DNA from 2 places in the Janthinobacterium sp. RA13 genome. Region 2 is predicted to be linked to the other one. Evidence: predicted binding sites of a transcription regulator. Region 2 holds the regulator's gene; the other holds the start of a gene.
The links. Region 2 encodes FliA, which starts transcription of late flagellar genes. Its sites were predicted from a motif close to CTAAAGTTTNNNNNNNNNNNGCCGNTA; they were not measured.
Positions count from the first base shown of each region.

Region 1 (4,417 bases), 2.8 Mb from region 2:
TGACGATGTCGGCAAATTCCGTCGCTTTCGCGTCCAGGGTGGCGCGCAGCTGGCGCAGCGGCGGCAAGACCGTGTTGGCGACGGCCAGGGCGGCCGCCACGTGTATGGCGGTGGGAAAGATATCGTTCGAGGACTGGCCCAGGTTGACGTCGTCGTTCGGATGCAGCAGGCGCTCGGCGCCACGCAAGCCGCCGATCAGCTCGGAGCCGCGGTTGGCCAGCACTTCATTCATGTTCATATTGCTTTGCGTGCCAGAGCCCGTCTGCCAGACGGCCAGCGGGAATTCTGCGTCGTGCTTGCCGGCCAGTACTTCGTCGGCCGCCTGCGTGATGGCGATGGCTTTCTTGCCATCTAGTAATCCCAAGTCCAGGTTGACGTGGGCGGCTGCGCGCTTGACGGTGGCCAGGGCGGCGATCAGTTCGGGCGGCATCTTTTCCGTGGAGATATGGAAGTGCTCAAGCGAGCGCTGCGTTTGCGCTCCCCACAGCCGGTCGGCGGGTACGTCGATCGGGCCGAAACTGTCGCGTTCGATTCTGCTACTCATGACATCCCTTTCATCGATAGAGGTGGATCGAGTGTACTCCAGGCGCAAAAAAGGCACAGGATGATGCTGTATTGCATCATTTTTGCCGTGGCCCATCTATATTTTTGCGATTTCCTGCCGTTAAAGACAGGCGAGTCCCCCTTCTTATCCTGTTATCAAAGCGATCAGTCCATGCACAGCAGCATTATTCTCCGTTGGTCCCTGATCGCGTGCGCCGCCGCCAGCCTGGCCTCGCCGCCCGTCATGGCGGCCGAACTGGGCGAGATGGCCGTGCTGTCGCACGTGGGCCAGCCCTTGCTGGCCGAGATCGAACTGACGGCCCTGGCGCCCGAGGAAGCCAACGGCGTGGCCGTGCGCCTGGCCTCGCCCGATGTGTACCGCGGCGGCGGCATCGGCATGGATCCGGCCCTGCAGGGGTTGACGATCAGCCCGCTGGAACGCGGTGGGCGCCACTATGTGCGCGTGACTACGCGGCAAGCGATCCAGGCGGGCCACGTGCATCTGTATTTATTGCTGGGCAATGGCAATGGCGCCGTCGTGCGCTTGGGCACCGTGTGGCTGACGCCGGCGCCGCCTGCTGCCGCTGCCGTCAGTGCGCCAGCCAGGCCCGCCGTTCCGGTACTCATGCCCATGCCTGCCCCCGCGCCGTTGCCACGCGCGGTAACTGGCGCGCCATCGCCCGATGCCGCCGCGCTGGCGGCCCGCGCGCGCGCCGAGGGCCTGGTGCGCCCGGCGCGCGTGTTCGTGCCGCCGCCCGCCGCACCCACACCGGCTGTGCCCGCGCTGCGTGCGCCGCCGCTGCGCCGCGCCACGGCGCCCGTGGCCGCTTGCGCACCGCAGGCGGATGCCGGGCAGGCGCAAGCGTGCATGGCGCTGGATGAGAAAAACGCGGCCCTGAATGACAAGCTCGGCGAATTGGAGGGCAAGATCGGCGCCTTGCAAAAGGCGCTGGCTCAGCCCGCTGCCGCCGCCATTGCTGCGCCGGCTGCCGCGCCTGCCGAGGCGCCGGCGCCGCATGCCAAGCCCAAGCCCCTGCACGCGGCGCCAGCCGCTGACAAGAAGGCGGGCGGCAATGGCTTGCTGTGGCTCGGCATCGGCACCGTGGCCTTCCTGTTGCTGACGGCGCTCATCGTGTATGTCGTGCGCATGCGCAAGCAGGCGGCAGTGCCGGGCGCGCCGTCGAAATACTGGGTCTTGCTGCGCAAACCGTTCCGCCGCAAGAAAAAGGATGTGCCCGTGCTGACGGAGGCGGTGGAGGATGGAACGGTAGCCGAGCCGGAACCGGAGCCGTTCTCGCGTTAATCGTGCTGCAAGGCTGCGCTACAATTTGATATAAAAAAAGATATTGAAAAAAGACATGGATATGCTTGCCAATCGCGTTGCCTATTTCTTAAAGATGGTGTTATGATTAATTCAGTGGACTTGCTCTACGACAAAACAGCCCCAGCCTGGCGCAGTCACCAACGATAGTGTGGCGCGGCAAACAGGTGTAGCGTTGCATAAACGCCTGGGTCTGGAAGCGGTTCGCGATGCCGACGATGTGCTCGCGAACGCCGGATGCAACCGGCAGCGAGGCGACGCCAGGAGATACCTGGGGCTCGCCTTCCAAATTCCCCCTCCTTGTTCCCGAGCGCCGCAACTGCCGCGCTCCTTGCTCAGGCGGTAGATGTAAAAAAGCACCCGCGGGTGCTTTTGTCGTTTCTGGTGTTGCAGCTTCTTACATGCGGGCGCGGGCGCCCTGCATGGCGCTCGGCAGCTGCGTCATCCACGGTTCCGTGATGGCGCGGATTTCGCGGTCGTTTGCCAGAATTTGCTTGAGCAAGTCGATCTTGCGCAGGCGCGAGGCGCCGGCCAGGGCAGGCACCTTGCCTGTCATGGTCGCGCTGGCAGCGCTGGCGCACTGGTTTTCCAGGGCATCCAAGTCATTCCAGTCGCTCGAACGTGCGGCCACGACCATTTTATTGGTCATTCCTGCAATATTTTCGTACATCGAGAGAACGTCGTTGGAGGTCATGAGCACACCCGTAACTAGTGAATGGATTACCGCTTGTCTAGATTAACGGCGTGCTTATCCGGAACTTGAGGGTGTTTTTGAAAAAAAAGTGAAAATAATTTGCATAGTTTTGGCGGGCCGCCGAAATCGCCCGCCAAGCCGCATGGATGCTGGGCCGACGATGCCGGCGCTGATGGATTTATTTGACGAGTTCTTCCAGTCCCGCGCTCAGTTCGGTGGGCGGCGGCATCTTGTCGACCAGCACCGAGGGTGGCAAGCCGAGCGCTTCGGCCACGTTGCTGGGGTAGCAGGCGATGATTTCTTCATTGCTCAACGCGTTTTCATCGACGCGGGCGCGCCAGGCGGCCAAGTGGATGATGGCGGCCAGGCGGTTCAACGGCGCCTTGGCCAGCGGATCGGGAAAGGCGGCGATGGCCTCGGCAAAGGCAGGGGGGAACTTCCAGCGGCGCGCCAGTTCGGCGCCCACCTGCGCATAGTCATAGCCCAGGGAAACCCGCTCCGCGTCGAGCCGGCGCGCGTCGAGCGGCGGGGCGATCTTGTCGAGCTGCATGGCTTGCTCGGGCATGGCCGCATGGATCACCAGTTGACCGATCGCATGCATCATGCCGATGGTGAACGCCAGATCCTGGTTGTCGCCCGTCTGTCTGGCGATCCAGCGGGCCGACACGGCGCTGTGCAGGCTGTAGCGCCAGAATTGTGGCAGGTTCAGCCCAGGCACGCTCTTGTAGCCGCTGACCAGGCCCGAGCTGATGACGAGCGTGCGCACGGTAACAAAGCCGAGCATCAGCACGGCGTCTTCCACCGTGCCGATGCTGCGCGAGACGTGGTAATACGCCGAGTTGGCCAGCCGCAGCAGCTTGGCGCTCAAGGCCGGGTCCGCTCCCAGCTGCCGGGCGATGTCTTCGGTGGCGATGGCGGGGTTGTCGAAACTGCGCACCAGTTCATCAACGATCTTCGGGGCGGCAGGCAGGGCGTGGGGTTGCTGAAACAGCGCTTCCAGTTGCATGGCAATCTCCTTGGCATTCGCGCGGCGCGGGGTCGTGAAACTATAGGCCGATTTTTTGTCCGCATGCAAAAAAATTCCGGGGCGCTTTTTTCATGGGAAACAGGCTATGATTTTGACTATTCCATCGAAAGGATCGCCATGCACGGTTTGCGTTTTCCCTGGTCCCGGACGCCAGTCCAGGCCGCCATTATCCTCGCCCTGGCCGGCGTGTCGCTGGCCGGCTTGCCCGCCCAGGCGCATGGCCAGCAGGCGGCCGCCAGCGCCGTTGTTCCCGCTGCCCCCACGGCCTTGCCCGGCGACGATTTCTACGATTACGTGAATGGCGACTGGCTGCGCAAGACGGAGATTCCCGCCGACCGCAGCAGCTGGGGTTCGTTCGCCATCCTCGCCAACGCCACCAACGAGCGCATCATCGGTCTCGTCGAAGGCTTGTCGGCGGCGCCGCAGGCCGATGCCTCGGCGCGCCAGGTCAGCGATTTTTACCGTTCCTGGATGGATGAATCGGCTATCGAAGCGAAAGGCTGGGCGCCGATCAAGCCGTTGCTGAAGAAGATCGATGGCATCCGCGACCTGGCAGGACTGGCCCGCGCGCTGGGCGAAAGCTTGCGCGCCGATGTCGACCCGCTCAACGCCACCAATTTTTATACGGAAAACCTGTTCGGCCTGTGGGTGGCGCAAGACTTGAACGACACCACGCGCAATGTGGCGTATCTGCTGCAGGGCGGGCTGGGCTTGCCTGACCGCGCGTTCTACCAGGGCGACAGCGCCCGCATGCAGGGCTTGCGCGCCGGCTACCAGGCGCATATCGCGGCCATGCTCAAGCAGGCCGGCTACAGCGATGCGCCGGCCCGCG
Region 1 is NZ_JQNP01000001.1:5,704,012-5,708,428, forward strand. It holds gene fumC (class II fumarate hydratase) at 1-544, opposite strand, end outside; gene FG13_RS30240 (type IV pilus assembly protein FimV) at 716-1,846, shown strand; gene FG13_RS25235 (flagellar protein FliT) at 2,262-2,513, opposite strand; gene FG13_RS25240 (HDOD domain-containing protein) at 2,737-3,564, opposite strand; gene FG13_RS25245 (M13 family metallopeptidase) at 3,703-4,417, shown strand, end outside.
Region 1: the regulator FliA is predicted to act here: its motif matches at 2,602-2,628, upstream of FG13_RS25235 (flagellar protein FliT).

Region 2 (4,417 bases):
TGGATCAAGACCGTCCTGAGCCGCAACCTGAACACGGTGGCCAATGAAGACGCCATGCTGGAGCAGGGCGGCGTGTTTGCCCTGGTCGGCCCGACCGGTGTCGGCAAGACCACCAGCACGGCCAAGCTGGCGGCTCGCTGCGTGATGCGCCACGGCCCGGAAAAGCTGGCCCTGATCACCACGGATGCCTATCGTATCGGCGCGCATGAGCAATTGCGCATCTACGGCAAGATCCTCGGCGTGATGGTGCATTCCGTGAAGGACGAGGCGGACCTGCGCATCGCCCTGAAGGAATTGAAGAACAAGCACACGGTGCTGATCGATACGGTCGGCGTGAGCCAGCGCGACCAGATGGTGACGGAGCAGGTGGCCATGCTGTCGGGCGCCGGCGCCGACGTGAAACGTTTGTTGTGCCTCAATTCCACCGCGACGCAGGAGACCCTCAACGAAGTGGTGCGCGCATATCAAGGCAGCGGCCTGGCCGGCTGCATCATGACCAAGCTCGATGAAGCGGCCTCGATCGGCAATGTGCTCGACGTGGTGATCCGCCAGAAGCTGAACCTGTTTTATGTGTCGAACGGCCAGCGCGTGCCGGAAGACCTGTACCTGGCCGACCGCGGCTACCTGATCGACCGCGCATTCAAGCTCAAGCGCGACTCGGCGGCCACGCAGTTTTCCGATGCCGAACTGCCGCTGCTGATGGCGCAGGCGGCCGCCCGCAACAATGAAGCGCGCGGGGTGCACCTTGGCTAATTTCGATTTCGATCAGGCCGAAGGCTTGCGCCGCATGCTGGCCGGCCCGCAGCCGCGCGTCATGACGTTCCTGTCGGCCACGCCGCAGGACGACAAGGGCGCCATGCTGGTCAACCTGGGCGCTTCGCTCGCCTACGGCGGCAATGACGTGCTGCTGCTCGACGCCAGCGGCGGCAGCGATGGCGTGGCTGCGCGCCTGGGCCTGGCGCACGGCGCCAGCCTGCGCGACGTGGCGCGCCAGCAGTGCGGCTTGAACCAGGTCATCCACCAGGTGCCGCAAGGCTTCGGCGTGGCCAGCCTGGGTGCGCGCAACCATTTGATGGACAGCATGGACTATGCGGGCGAGGACGAACTGCGCCGCCTGGGCAAGACCTTCGAGGTGCTGGCGCGCCAGAGCGGCATCGTGCTGGTCGACGGCGTCATGGCCGACGAGGGCGACTGCTTCCCCGTGCCGCTGATGGCCTCATCGGATATCGTCGTGCAAGTGTCCACCAGCGCCACCTCGATCAAGGCGGCGTACTGCCTGATCAAGCGCCTGAGCCAGGAACTGGGACGCCGTCCGTTCGGCATCCTCGTCACCGGCGCTTCCGAATCCGAAGCAAAAGTGGTATACGATAATATGGCGCAGGCGGCGAGCCGCTACCTGGCCGTGAAGCTGACCTCGATGGGTTCGGTGCCTGCCGATGAATATCTGCACCGCGCGGCGCGCCTGGGCCGCAGCGTGGTCGATGCGTTTCCGCTGGCGGGCGCCTCGGTGGCGTTTCGCGGCCTGGCCGAGCGGCTGGCCCGTTCGGCGGCGCCGGTGCTGGGCGGCACCTTGTACCAGACGGGGAGCCCGCACCAGTTCAGCGCCTGAAGCCAACCGTAGCACCAGATAAGATGAGAAAACAATAAGCAGCCTATGTACACGGTCAAAGGGAAATCGAACAAGGACTATTTGCTGACGGAGCATATTCCGCTGGTGAAGCGTCTGGCGCACCATATGAAGGCGAAATTGCCGCCTTCGGTCGAGGTCGATGACCTGATCCAGGCTGGCATGATCGGCCTGCTCGATGCCATCAGCCGCTATGAAGAGACGCATGGCGCGCAGTTCGAGACGTATGCCGTGCTGCGCATCCGCGGCGCCATGCTCGACGAATTGCGCACCAGCGACTGGCTGCCGCGCAGCATGCGCCAGAACATGCGCAAGATCGAAGAGGCGATGAGCACCTTGCAGCAGCGCCTCGGCCACCCGCCGACGGAGTCGGAAGTGGCGAAGCTGCTGAAAATGTCGCTGGCCGACTACCAGGAAATGCTGGGCGACGGCGGCGGCCACCAGCTCGTGTACTACGAAGACTTTCATGACCCGGACGGCAATGACAGCTTCCTCGACCGCCATTGCGTGGACGAGGACAGCGACCCCTTGCGTTCCCTGCTCGATACCGATTTCCGGCAATCCGTGATCGATGCCATCGACGCGCTGCCGCCACGCGAGAAAATACTCATGGGCCTGTACTACGAAGAAGAGCTGAACCTGAAGGAGATCGGCGCGGTGATGGGCGTGTCGGAATCGCGCGTCTCGCAGCTGCATACCCAGGCCGTCGCGCGCCTGCGCGCAACCTTGAGGGAGCTGGCGTGGACTGGTCCAGCGTAATCGGGCTGGCGCTGGCGCTGGCGGGCCTGTTGGTCGGCCAGGCACTGGAAGGCGGCAAGATGGCCTCCCTGCTGCAGCCGGCCGCCTTTGCCATCGTCATCGTCGGCACCTTCGGCGCCGTGCTGCTGCAAACGCGGCTGCGCACTTTTGTGCGTGGCCTGGAAATGTTGCGCTGGGTCTTCCTGCCGCCGTCCGACACGCGCGCCGCGCTGGCGCGCGACATCGGGCAATGGAGTCTGACGGCGCGCCGCGACGGCCCGCTGGCGCTCGAGCGCCTGATGGAAAACACGGCCGACCGCTTCAACGCCAAGGGTTTGCGCATGATCGTCGACGGCATCGCGCCCGACAAGCTGCGCCAGCTGCTCGACGTGGAAATTTCCGCCTACGAAATGGCCGAGCGCCAGGCCGTCAAGGTGTGGGAATCGGCGGCCGGCTATTCGCCCACCATCGGCATCCTGGGCGCCGTGCTGGGCTTGATCCACGTCATGGAAAACCTCACCGACCCGAGCAAATTAGGTGGCGGCATCGCCGTGGCGTTTGTCTCGACGATTTATGGCGTGGGCCTGGCCAACCTGCTGTTCCTGCCGGTGGCAAATAAACTCAAGGCCATCGTGTCGCGCCGCGTGCTGCAATACGAAATCACGGCCGCCGTGCTGTACGACATCGCCACGGGCGACCATACGCGCATCATCGAAGAGCGCGTGTCGAGCCTGCTGCACGAGCATTGACCATGATGCGGCGCGCGCGCAGGAAGTATGACGAGGAACCGGACAACCAGGACCGCTGGCTGATCTCGTACGCCGACTTCATCACCCTGCTGTTCGCCTTTTTCGTCGTCATGTACGCCATTTCGCAAGTCAACGAAGGCAAATACCGCGTCTTCCAGAATGCCATCGGCCAGGCCTTCAGCCTGGAAAAGGGCGCGCCGCCCATCATCATGGAAGCGCCGCAAGCCATTCCGCTGCCGAATCCCTCCCTGAAACGCCGCACGGAAGCCATCCGCCGCGAGCGCGAACACATGACGCGCCTGGCGCAGGACCTGACGTCGACCCTGGCGCCGCTGGTGAAGGAGGGCAAGGTGCGGGTCACGCAGACTAGCCGCGGCGTGAGCGTGGAAATCAATGCCAGCGTGCTGTTCGATCCGGGCGCGGCGCGCCTGACGACGGAGTCGGACCAGGCCCTGCGCGCCGTGGCCGTGCTGCTCAAGGACGACACGCACGACGTGCAGGTGGAAGGGCATACGGATGTGCAGCCGATCAGCAATTCGAACTTTGCCTCGAACTGGGAATTGTCGGCCGCGCGCGCCAGCGCTGTGGTGCGCCTGTTCATCGCCAGCGGCGTCAAGGCTTCGCGCCTGACGGCCGTCGGCCACGCCGACAATATTCCCGTGGCGCCCAATGAAACGGCGGAAGGGCGCGCGCGCAACCGCCGGGTCGCCGTGACGATTTTGTCGGGCATCCCCGAAACGGTGACGGAAGTGCCGACGGCGCCCGTGGCGCCAGCCAATTGAACGCCGCCGCTTGGTACAATCGCGGCATTCTCTCTTTTATCTCTTCCTCATGAAAAGCAGCTCCCTGGGCGGTCTCGTCTATTCCACCGAAACGGGCCGCATGTGTCCAGCCTGCCGCCAGCCGTTGGCGCAATGCGCGTGCAAGGCGCAAGCCAAAGCGGCGCCAATCGGCGACGGCGCGGTGCGCGTGTCGCGCCAGACCAAGGGCCGCGGCGGCAAGAGCGTCACCGTGGTAAAAGGCTTGGCGCTGGACGCCATCGCGCTGGCCCTGCTGGGCAAGCAGTTGCGCACGCAGTGCGGCTCGGGCGGCACGGTCAAGGATGGCGTGATCGAAGTGCAGGGCGACCATGTCGACACCATCCTGGCCGCGCTGTCCAAGCTGGGCCACCAGGCGAAAAAGGCCGGCGGCTGAGGATGCACAGGCGTGCGGCCCGCTGCCGCGCGCTTGTGGTAACGTGCGCTTCCCATCCACGCGCATCGTCTCCATGAACGTCAAATTCACCGGCATCGCCATCGCCGCC
Region 2 is NZ_JQNP01000001.1:2,905,979-2,910,395, reverse strand. It holds gene flhF (flagellar biosynthesis protein FlhF) at 1-753, shown strand, start outside; gene FG13_RS12905 (MinD/ParA family ATP-binding protein) at 746-1,609, shown strand; gene FG13_RS12900 (RNA polymerase sigma factor FliA) at 1,655-2,386, shown strand; gene FG13_RS12895 (flagellar motor protein) at 2,368-3,114, shown strand; gene motD (flagellar motor protein MotD) at 3,120-3,896, shown strand; gene FG13_RS12885 (translation initiation factor Sui1) at 3,946-4,308, shown strand; gene FG13_RS12880 (hypothetical protein) at 4,352-4,417, shown strand, end outside.